DNA from 2 places in the Bartonella harrusi genome. Region 2 is predicted to be linked to the other one. Evidence: predicted binding sites of a transcription regulator. Region 2 holds the regulator's gene; the other holds the start of a gene.
The links. Region 2 encodes HrcA, which represses chaperone genes, less so after heat shock. Its sites were predicted from a motif close to GTTAGCACTCNCNNNNNGNGAGTGCTAAC; they were not measured.
Positions count from the first base shown of each region.

Region 1: a site for HrcA is predicted at 1,499-1,527, ahead of groES (co-chaperone GroES). Genes of this name have one in related genera too.

Region 1 is NZ_CP101114.1:1,673,031-1,677,421, reverse strand. It holds gene fumC (class II fumarate hydratase) at 1-1,353, opposite strand, end outside; gene groES (co-chaperone GroES) at 1,585-1,881, shown strand; gene groL (chaperonin GroEL) at 1,941-3,584, shown strand; partial or broken gene groEL (chaperonin GroEL) at 3,667-3,864, shown strand; gene NMK50_RS07760 (hypothetical protein) at 3,848-4,060, shown strand.
Region 2 is NZ_CP101114.1:2,155,677-2,160,067, forward strand. It holds gene hemW (radical SAM family heme chaperone HemW) at 1-1,094, opposite strand, end outside; gene rdgB (RdgB/HAM1 family non-canonical purine NTP pyrophosphatase) at 1,091-1,741, opposite strand; gene hrcA (heat-inducible transcriptional repressor HrcA) at 2,074-3,144, shown strand; gene grpE (nucleotide exchange factor GrpE) at 3,271-3,933, shown strand; gene thpR (RNA 2',3'-cyclic phosphodiesterase) at 4,035-4,391, opposite strand, start outside.

The DNA of each region.
Region 1 (4,391 bases), 480 kb from region 2:
CCGGTCATAAGTCTCTCCAGAAATGCCCGCTTTTATTGCTTCAGCACGTAAAGTTGTATCATTTTTATGGGCGGCTTTGGCAATTTCAGCAGCCTTCTCATAGCCAATCTCTGGGGCAAGAGCTGTCACCAGCATTAATGAGCGTTCCATGAGAGAATGAATATGGATTCGATTGGCGCGTAATCCTTGTATGCAATGGAGGTCAAAAGAGCGCATGCAATCACCAAGAAGTGTGATCGACTGTAAAACATTATAGCCAATAACAGGTTTATAAACATTGAGTTCAAAATGTCCCTGACTTGCAGCAAATGTCACACTGGTATGATTGCCAAAGACTTGGCAGGCAACCATTGTCATTGCTTCACACTGTGTGGGGTTAACCTTACCCGGCATAATAGAAGAGCCTGGTTCATTTTCGGGCAAGTTGAGTTCTCCCAATCCCGAACGGGGGCCTGAACCCAAAAACCGGATATCATTGGCAATTTTGAATAAATCGGCTGCTAGAGCATTCAAGCTACCATGGAAATGAGCAAGGGCTCCATGATGGGCGAGGGCTTCAAATTTATTGTTGGCGGTTTTAAAAGGGATTCCTGTAAGGGTGCTGATTGTTTGCGCAAAAGCAACATCAAAACCTTTCGGTGCATTGAGCCCTGTTCCAACTGCTGTGCCTCCTTGGGCAAGCATTTGTACATCGTTTAGCGCTGTTTCAATGCGTTGGCGGTTGGCTTCTAAGGCAGCACGATAGCCGGAAAATTCTTGTGCGAGAGTGAGAGGAGTGGCATCTTGGGTATGCGTTCGGCCGATTTTGATGATATCGGCAAATTCTTCCTCCTTTTTCTTTAAAGTCAGAATAAGGGCTTCAAGAATGGGAAACAAGTGTTGGCGTGTTTGTAATGTGGTGGCAATGTGAAGCGCTGTGGGAAAGGAATCGTTTGATGATTGACTCATATTGACATGGTCATTGGGGTGAACTGGTTTTTTGCTGCCTAATTTTCCTCCCAAAAGCATGCTAGCATGGTTGGCAATCACTTCATTGACATTCATATTGCTTTGCGTACCAGAGCCCGTTTGCCAAACAGAAAGGGGAAAATGGGTGTCAAAGGCACCGGCAAGCACTTCATCAGCCGCAGCAATGATCGCTTTACCAATTTTTTCTGAAAGCTTGCCTTTTTCCATATTGACAACAGCTGCTGCTTTTTTAACAAGGCTTAAAGCATAGATGATGCTGAGAGGTTGTTTTTCACTGCCAATATTAAAATTATGCAGAGAACGTTCAGTTTGTGCGCCCCAATAACGATCTTGTCGGACCGCAATCGTTCCAAAGCTATCCGTTTCCTGACGTGTTTCAACCATGATAAGTTCCTTTTTGTTTGCAAATTTAATACAAAGCTAGATAACGCAAAATAGAAAAGGGAAGCAAGTGTTTGAAGGATCTTTAGAGAAATTTTTATGAACTATCCTTGACATTGAGGTGCTGGGATTTTATATCTTAACTGCTGTTAGCACTCCTAAGTTGAGAGTGCTAGCAAGGACTTAAAATTAATTCAATTCTATCAATTATATTAAGTTTTAAGGATTTAAAATATGGCTAATATACAATTCCGCCCACTACACGATCGCGTTGTTGTTCGTCGGGTTGAATCTGAAAATAAAACCGCTGGTGGGATTATCATCCCTGATACGGCGAAGGAAAAACCTCAAGAAGGTGAAATTATTGCTGTTGGTAATGGCGCTCTTGATGACAACGGAAAGCGTGTGCCTCTCGAAGTGAAAGCAGGAGATCGTATCCTGTTTGGAAAATGGTCGGGCACCGAAGTAAAGATTAATGGGGAAGATCTCCTCATCATGAAAGAATCTGACATTATGGGAATTCTGGGTTAATTCAGAATCTCAATTTTTTTTATTTTGTACTATTTGAGATAATTCCAAGGAGAAATTAAATGGCTGCTAAAGAAGTCAAATTTGGCCGTGAAGCGCGTGAGCGTTTGTTGCGCGGTGTTGATATCCTTGCTAACGCTGTTAAGGTGACCCTCGGCCCTAAAGGGCGCAATGTGGTGATCGATAAATCATTTGGTGCGCCTCGCATCACAAAAGATGGTGTATCCGTTGCAAAGGAAATCGAACTAGAAGATAAGTTCGAAAATATGGGTGCGCAAATGTTGCGTGAAGTTGCTTCCAAAACCAATGATATTGCTGGGGATGGAACAACAACCGCAACTGTTTTGGGACAGGCTATCGTTCAAGAAGGTGTAAAAGCCGTTGCTGCAGGCATGAACCCAATGGATCTCAAGCGTGGAATTGATGCTGCTGTTGATGAAGTGGTCGCAAATCTCTTCAAAAAAGCGAAAAAAATCCAAACTTCAGCAGAAATTGCCCAAGTGGGAACAATTTCCGCTAATGGCGCGGCAGAAATCGGTAAGATGATTGCTGATGCTATGGAAAAAGTGGGCAATGAAGGCGTTATTACCGTGGAAGAAGCAAAGACTGCTGAAACGGAATTAGAAGTCGTGGAAGGGATGCAATTTGATCGTGGATATCTCTCTCCCTATTTTGTCACCAATGCTGAAAAAATGGTGGCTGATCTTGATGATCCTTACATCCTCATTCACGAAAAGAAATTGTCTAATCTCCAATCTCTCCTTCCTGTGCTGGAAGCTGTTGTTCAGTCTGGTAAGCCTCTTCTCATTATCGCTGAAGATGTTGAAGGTGAAGCTTTGGCAACGCTCGTTGTTAACAAGCTCCGTGGTGGTTTGAAAATTGCTGCTGTTAAAGCGCCAGGATTTGGTGATCGTCGTAAAGCAATGCTCGAGGATATTGCAATTTTAACTTCGGGTCAGGTCATTTCCGAAGATGTGGGCATTAAACTGGAAAATGTCACTTTGGATATGCTTGGACGTGCTAAGAAAGTTAATATTTCTAAAGAAAATACTACGATTATTGATGGTGCTGGACAAAAAGCTGAAATTAGTGCACGCGTTAATCAAATCAAAGCGCAGATTGAAGAAACCACTTCTGACTATGATCGTGAAAAATTGCAAGAAAGACTTGCCAAACTCGCTGGTGGTGTTGCCGTTATTCGTGTTGGCGGTGCAACAGAAGTTGAAGTGAAAGAAAAGAAAGATCGTGTTGATGATGCCTTGAATGCAACACGTGCTGCTGTGGAAGAAGGTATTGTTGCTGGTGGTGGAACTGCATTGTTGCGTGCAGCAAATGCGCTCACCGTTAAAGGAAGCAATCCTGACCAAGAAGCTGGTATTCATATTGTTCGTCGTGCACTTCAAGCACCAGCACGTCAAATTGCAACCAATGCCGGTGAAGAAGCAGCCATTATTGTCGGCAAGGTATTGGAAAACAATGCAGATACCTACGGTTACAACACTGCAACTGGTGAATTTGGTGATTTGATTGCTTTGGGAATTGTTGATCCTGTGAAGGTTGTGCGTTCTGCTCTTCAGAATGCTGCTTCAATTGCAAGCCTTCTTATTACAACAGAAGCAATGGTTGCTGAAGTACCAAAGAAAGAAACACCAATGCCTCCAATGCCTGGTGGCGGAATGGGTGGAATGGGCGGAATGGATTTCTAAGCTCTTTCGTAAAGATAAAAAAGACGGGTCTATTGGGCCCGTTTTTTTATTTCAGCGGGGCTTACTGTTGCGATATATCATTGGTGAATTTGGTGATTTGATTGCTTTTAGAATTGTTGATCCTGTGAAGGTTGTGCGTTTGGCTCTTGCACATGCTGCTTCAATTGCAAGCCTTCTTATTACAACAGAAGCAATGGTTGCTGAAGTACCAAAGAAAGAAACACCAATGCCTCCAATGCCTGGTGGCGGAATGGGTGGAATGGGTGGAATGGATTTCTAAGCTCTTTCGTAAAGATAAAAAAGACGGGTCCATTGGGCCCGTTTTTTTATTTCAGCGGGGCTTACTGTTGCGATATATCATTGGTGAATTTTTTGATTTGATTGCTTTTAGAATTGTTGAACCGGTGAAAGTTGTGCGTTTGGCTCTTGCACCAGCTGTTTTGATCACAAGCCTTCTTATTACACTGAAGATATAGCAGATCTATTATATGTTTTAAGTGATGGCAAACAGGATTATGTAAGTTTAGAAAACTAAAAAGATGACTTTGTTGGTATGAAGGTTGGCAAAAATTCTTGTACTTTTGATCACATCCCCCCCCTGGAAATGCTCTTTGGATAGAAACAGGGAAAATATTGAAAGGTTACCCCAGGGGGTATGCTTGTTATGGTCATGTGAGTTCACTATGCCGATATGATTATGGAACACCACATCGTATAAAAATTTATTCAAATATTCAGGGGAGGAAAAAGGAAGAAAATCTTAAGATTATTAGGTGGACTCGTCCTATTAAGTATCGCTGGAGTGTA
Region 2 (4,391 bases):
TCGATAAGCTTTTCCACTGGTAAGCTCTTAGGATTTAAGGTTTCATAACGTGAAAGATCCAAGCCTTCGCAAAGACGCAGTCCCATGAGGAGCATTTCATTGGCTTGTTGTAATAGGGTTAATTGTTCTGTTTCAATACAGCCATGTCCAGTCGTTTCCACCAATTTGAGCCAATTTTCAGGGTGTTTTTCATTTATTGTGACATAACGTTTACAGTTTTCAATTTGAGAGATAGGTGCTTTTGAAGAGGGAGGGGAATGATTCGGTTTTTGTTCAATAAAGCGACCATGAGCACCTGGACCAAAGCCGGCATATTCATGATAACGCCAATAGAGAAGGTTGTGTGCTGATTCGGCACCGGGGATTGCATGATTTGAAATTTCATAGGCTAGAAACCCGTGTGTCGCAGTGATTTCTTGAGTAAGATGGTAGAGGTCTGCTGCAAGTTCTGAAGTGGGAAGAATAAGTTTTCCTGCGGCATGAAGCCGTTTAAAAGCGGTTCCGTCCTCGATAGTAAGTTGGTAGAGAGAGAGATGATCTGCTGCTAAATCAAGTGCTTGAAACAGTTCAGATTTCCATTGTTCTAACGTTTGTTCAGGGCGGGCATAAATAAGATCAAAGGATAAACGTGGAAAGATTTCTCGTGCCAAAGCAATAGCGGAAAGGGCCTGTTCCACATCATGAAGACGACCAAGTTTTTGCAATGCTTTGTCATTGAGTGCTTGTACCCCTAGGGATAAGCGGTTAACACCTGCTGTGCGATACCCACGAAAGCGTTCTGCTTCCACACTTGATGGATTGGCTTCTAGTGTAATTTCAACTTTATCATCGATTGTCCATTTTTTTGCAAGCGCTTGCAACAAGGCATCAACAGTTTGAGGCATCATAAGAGAAGGTGTCCCCCCACCAATAAAAATACTGGTAATATGTCGTGGACCTATTTTATGATATTGCGTTTCTATTTCGCGTTCAAAGGCGGTTACAAAGCGTGGTTGATCAACGCCATGAACCCGCACATGTGAATTAAAATCACAATAAGGGCATTTCGTTGCGCAAAAGGGCCAATGAATATAAATGCCAAAAAATTCATTCATGAGATTGTCAAAAGGTTTTCTGCTAAAAGCTTGAAAGCACGTGCACGATGTGAGAGAGGTGTTTTATCATTGAGTTTCCAGCCATGTTTTTGCTCCGTTGACATTTCGCCAAAGGTATTTTCATATCCATCTGGTAAAAAAATGGGATCGAAACCAAAACCTTTATCTCCACGTGGAGGCCAAATAAATGTGCCTTCAATGCTGCCGTGGAAATAGTCTGAATAACCATCAGGCCATGCAATACAAATGACCGATATAAATCGGCATTTTCGTTGGCTTTTTTCTAGTGCTCCGATTTTTTGCAGTTCATTTTCTATTTTTTGCATAGCTTTTGCAAAATTACGTGTACCATCGGATTGAAGAGCGAGGTCAGCTGTATAAACACCTGGTGCGCCGCCTAATGCATCTACTTCCAAGCCCGAATCATCAGAAAGAGCAGGAAGTCCTGTATTTTTTGCTGCTGCAAAGGCTTTGATATAGGCGTTTTCTTCAAATGTTGTTCCTGTTTCTTTTGGTTCTGGCAATCCGAGCTCTTTTGCTGATTGTATTGTTAAACCAAAGGGAGTGCATAAAGTGGTAATTTCATGTAATTTGCCGGTGTTATGTGTAGCAATGACAAGTTTTTTTGCTGCTGTTATGTTTCTCATAGAGATTTTTCTCCAGAAATGAACCAGAAATAAAAGGGAGCTATTTGATGTTAAAAACCTAAAAATCAGCTTAAATACTCAGTATAGACACACTTTGCTGGATTTTATACGACATGATTTTTGTATATTCATTGATATTCCATTGAGATGAAAATCTTTCGTATTTTATGAGACCAATGATTAAAAAGGCGTATAGTATGTTCCTTTTATATTATGGTAGCATTTTTATAATAAAATTATAATATGTTTTTGTACTACTTTAGATTATTTGACCAAACCTTGGAAAAACTTATATAAGAGAGAAGTGTTTTTAAAGTAGTGAAACAATTGTGATGAAACACAAACCTATTGACGATGAACTAAAATATCTTGATCAGCGTTCGCGTGATATTTTTCGCCATATTGTAGAGGCTTATCTTAATGATGGTGAACCTGTAGGATCACGAAATCTTTCACGGCTTTTACGGCAGACTTTATCTCCTGCGACGATTCGCAATGTGATGAGTGATCTTGAACATCTTGGTTTGATTTATGCACCTCATGTCTCTGCGGGACGAATGCCAACACAATCAGGATTACGATTTTTTGTTGATGTATTCATGGAAGCAGGTGATTTACCAAACGAGGAGCGAGAAAGCATTGAAACGCAAGTCAAGGAGGCTGGTCATGCACAATCAGTTGAGCATTTTCTTATCCAAGCAAGTCGTGTTCTTTCAGATCTTTCCCGCGGTGCAGGGCTTGTGCTAGCCACAAAACAGGAAGGAACATTAAAGCATATTGAATTTGTGCGCCTTGATAGAGAGCATGCCCTTGCTGTTTTAGTAACGCAACAAGGTGAAATTGAAAATCGTATTGTGCATTTGCCAGAAGGGGTTACGCATGCGCAATTGACAGAAGCAACGAACTTTCTTAATGCCCATATTCAGGGACTCACATTGAGTGAGGCAAAAGAAGAAATTGCACGTTTATGCTCAGAGACACGTGCTGCGCTCGATCATTTATCTCATCATCTTGTTGAAACGGGGTTAGCTGTTTGGGGAGGAGAAGATGCTGATCATAAAATGCATCTTATTGTTCGCGGACGTAGTAATTTGCTTGAAGATGTGAAAGTAGAAGAAGATTTAGAGCGGTTGAGACATCTATTTGATGATCTTGAAACACGTGAAAGTATGGCGCAGCTTCTCGATTTAACGGATGAAGGTTCGGGGGTTCGCATTTTTATTGGTTCAGAAAATAAATTATTTTCGCTTTCTGGTTCTTCATTAGTGGTAGCGCCTTATCGCGATTCAAAACAAAGAGTCATTGGTGCTTTAGGGATTATTGGACCCACACGGCTTAATTATGCGAGAATTGTACCCATGGTTGATTATACAGCTCAACTTGTATCACAATTGTTGCGTTAAAATGATTAGGTGAAATATTTATATTATAAACGCTTATTCTCTTTAAGATATGTAAATACCTCTTGATTTTTGTCTGCAGAATTTCGATATCGAGAATAATAAATCTTATGAAGGAATGGAATTTCTATGTCTGATGAAAAAAACAAATTTACTGACGCTTCATTTGAAAATTGCGATTTGAAGAATCCAACGGATCGCGCTGCGCTTAAACAAGCGGCTGATGAATTTTTAAAAACGCGTGAAGCGGAATCTCGTGCAGAGGTTGAAGAAGAAAAAGATGAATTTATCGATCCCTTGGTTGCTTTGCAGGATGAAAACAAAGAGTTGAAAGATCAACTTTTACGTCTTGTTGCCGATATGGAAAATCTTCGGCGTCGTACTGCGCGTGATGTAGCCGATGCAAAGGCGTATTCAATTGCGAGTTTTGCACGTGACATGTTATCTGTCTCTGATAACCTCAATCGGGCTTTGGAAGCTATTCCAGAAGGGGCAAAAGAGAATGATGCTGGCTTGAAAACATTAGCTGAGGGCGTAGAAATGACTGAGCGTGCAATGATAGCAGCGCTAGAACGTCATGGGGTGCAAAAAATTCATCCAGAAGGGCAAAAATTTGATCCTCACTTTCATCAAGCAATGTTTGAGATTCCTAACTCTGATGTTCCAGATAACACTGTTCAGCAAGTTGTTCAGGCAGGTTACATTATTGGTGAACGTGTTCTCCGTCCTGCTATAGTAGGTGTAGCCAAAGGAGGAACAAAAGAAGCTTCTGTTGAAGCTGATTCGACTTAAATTCTATGATAACATTATTGATACAAAAGCGTTAGCATTATCATCCCATATTCGTTAGGTATTTATAGCCGAGAATGAGAAAGGGTGTTTGAAACACCCTTTTATCCTTGTAGTGCCCATCTTCTTTTCACAATATACGGGACATCGCTTGAGGGAGATGGTGAGAACAGTAAAACAAAATAATCAACTTCAAAAGAAGGAAATGAAAAATCACCTCGAGAAGACAGATAAGGAGGAAGGTCTGCGGGTTTAATAGCAAGCAATCGCGCTAGAGTAATATGTGGGGTAAATTGTTTTTCATCAGGTGTTAAGTGCAAGCTGTTTCGAATAGATTGCATTTTTTCGTGTAGAAGATTGAGAGTTTCACAAGGTTCAATACGAACAACGAGAGAATGGGGAGCGTTTTCTGAACCAAAAACTTCAAATCCCCTTGGTTGTAGCACAAAAGGAGGGAGTTT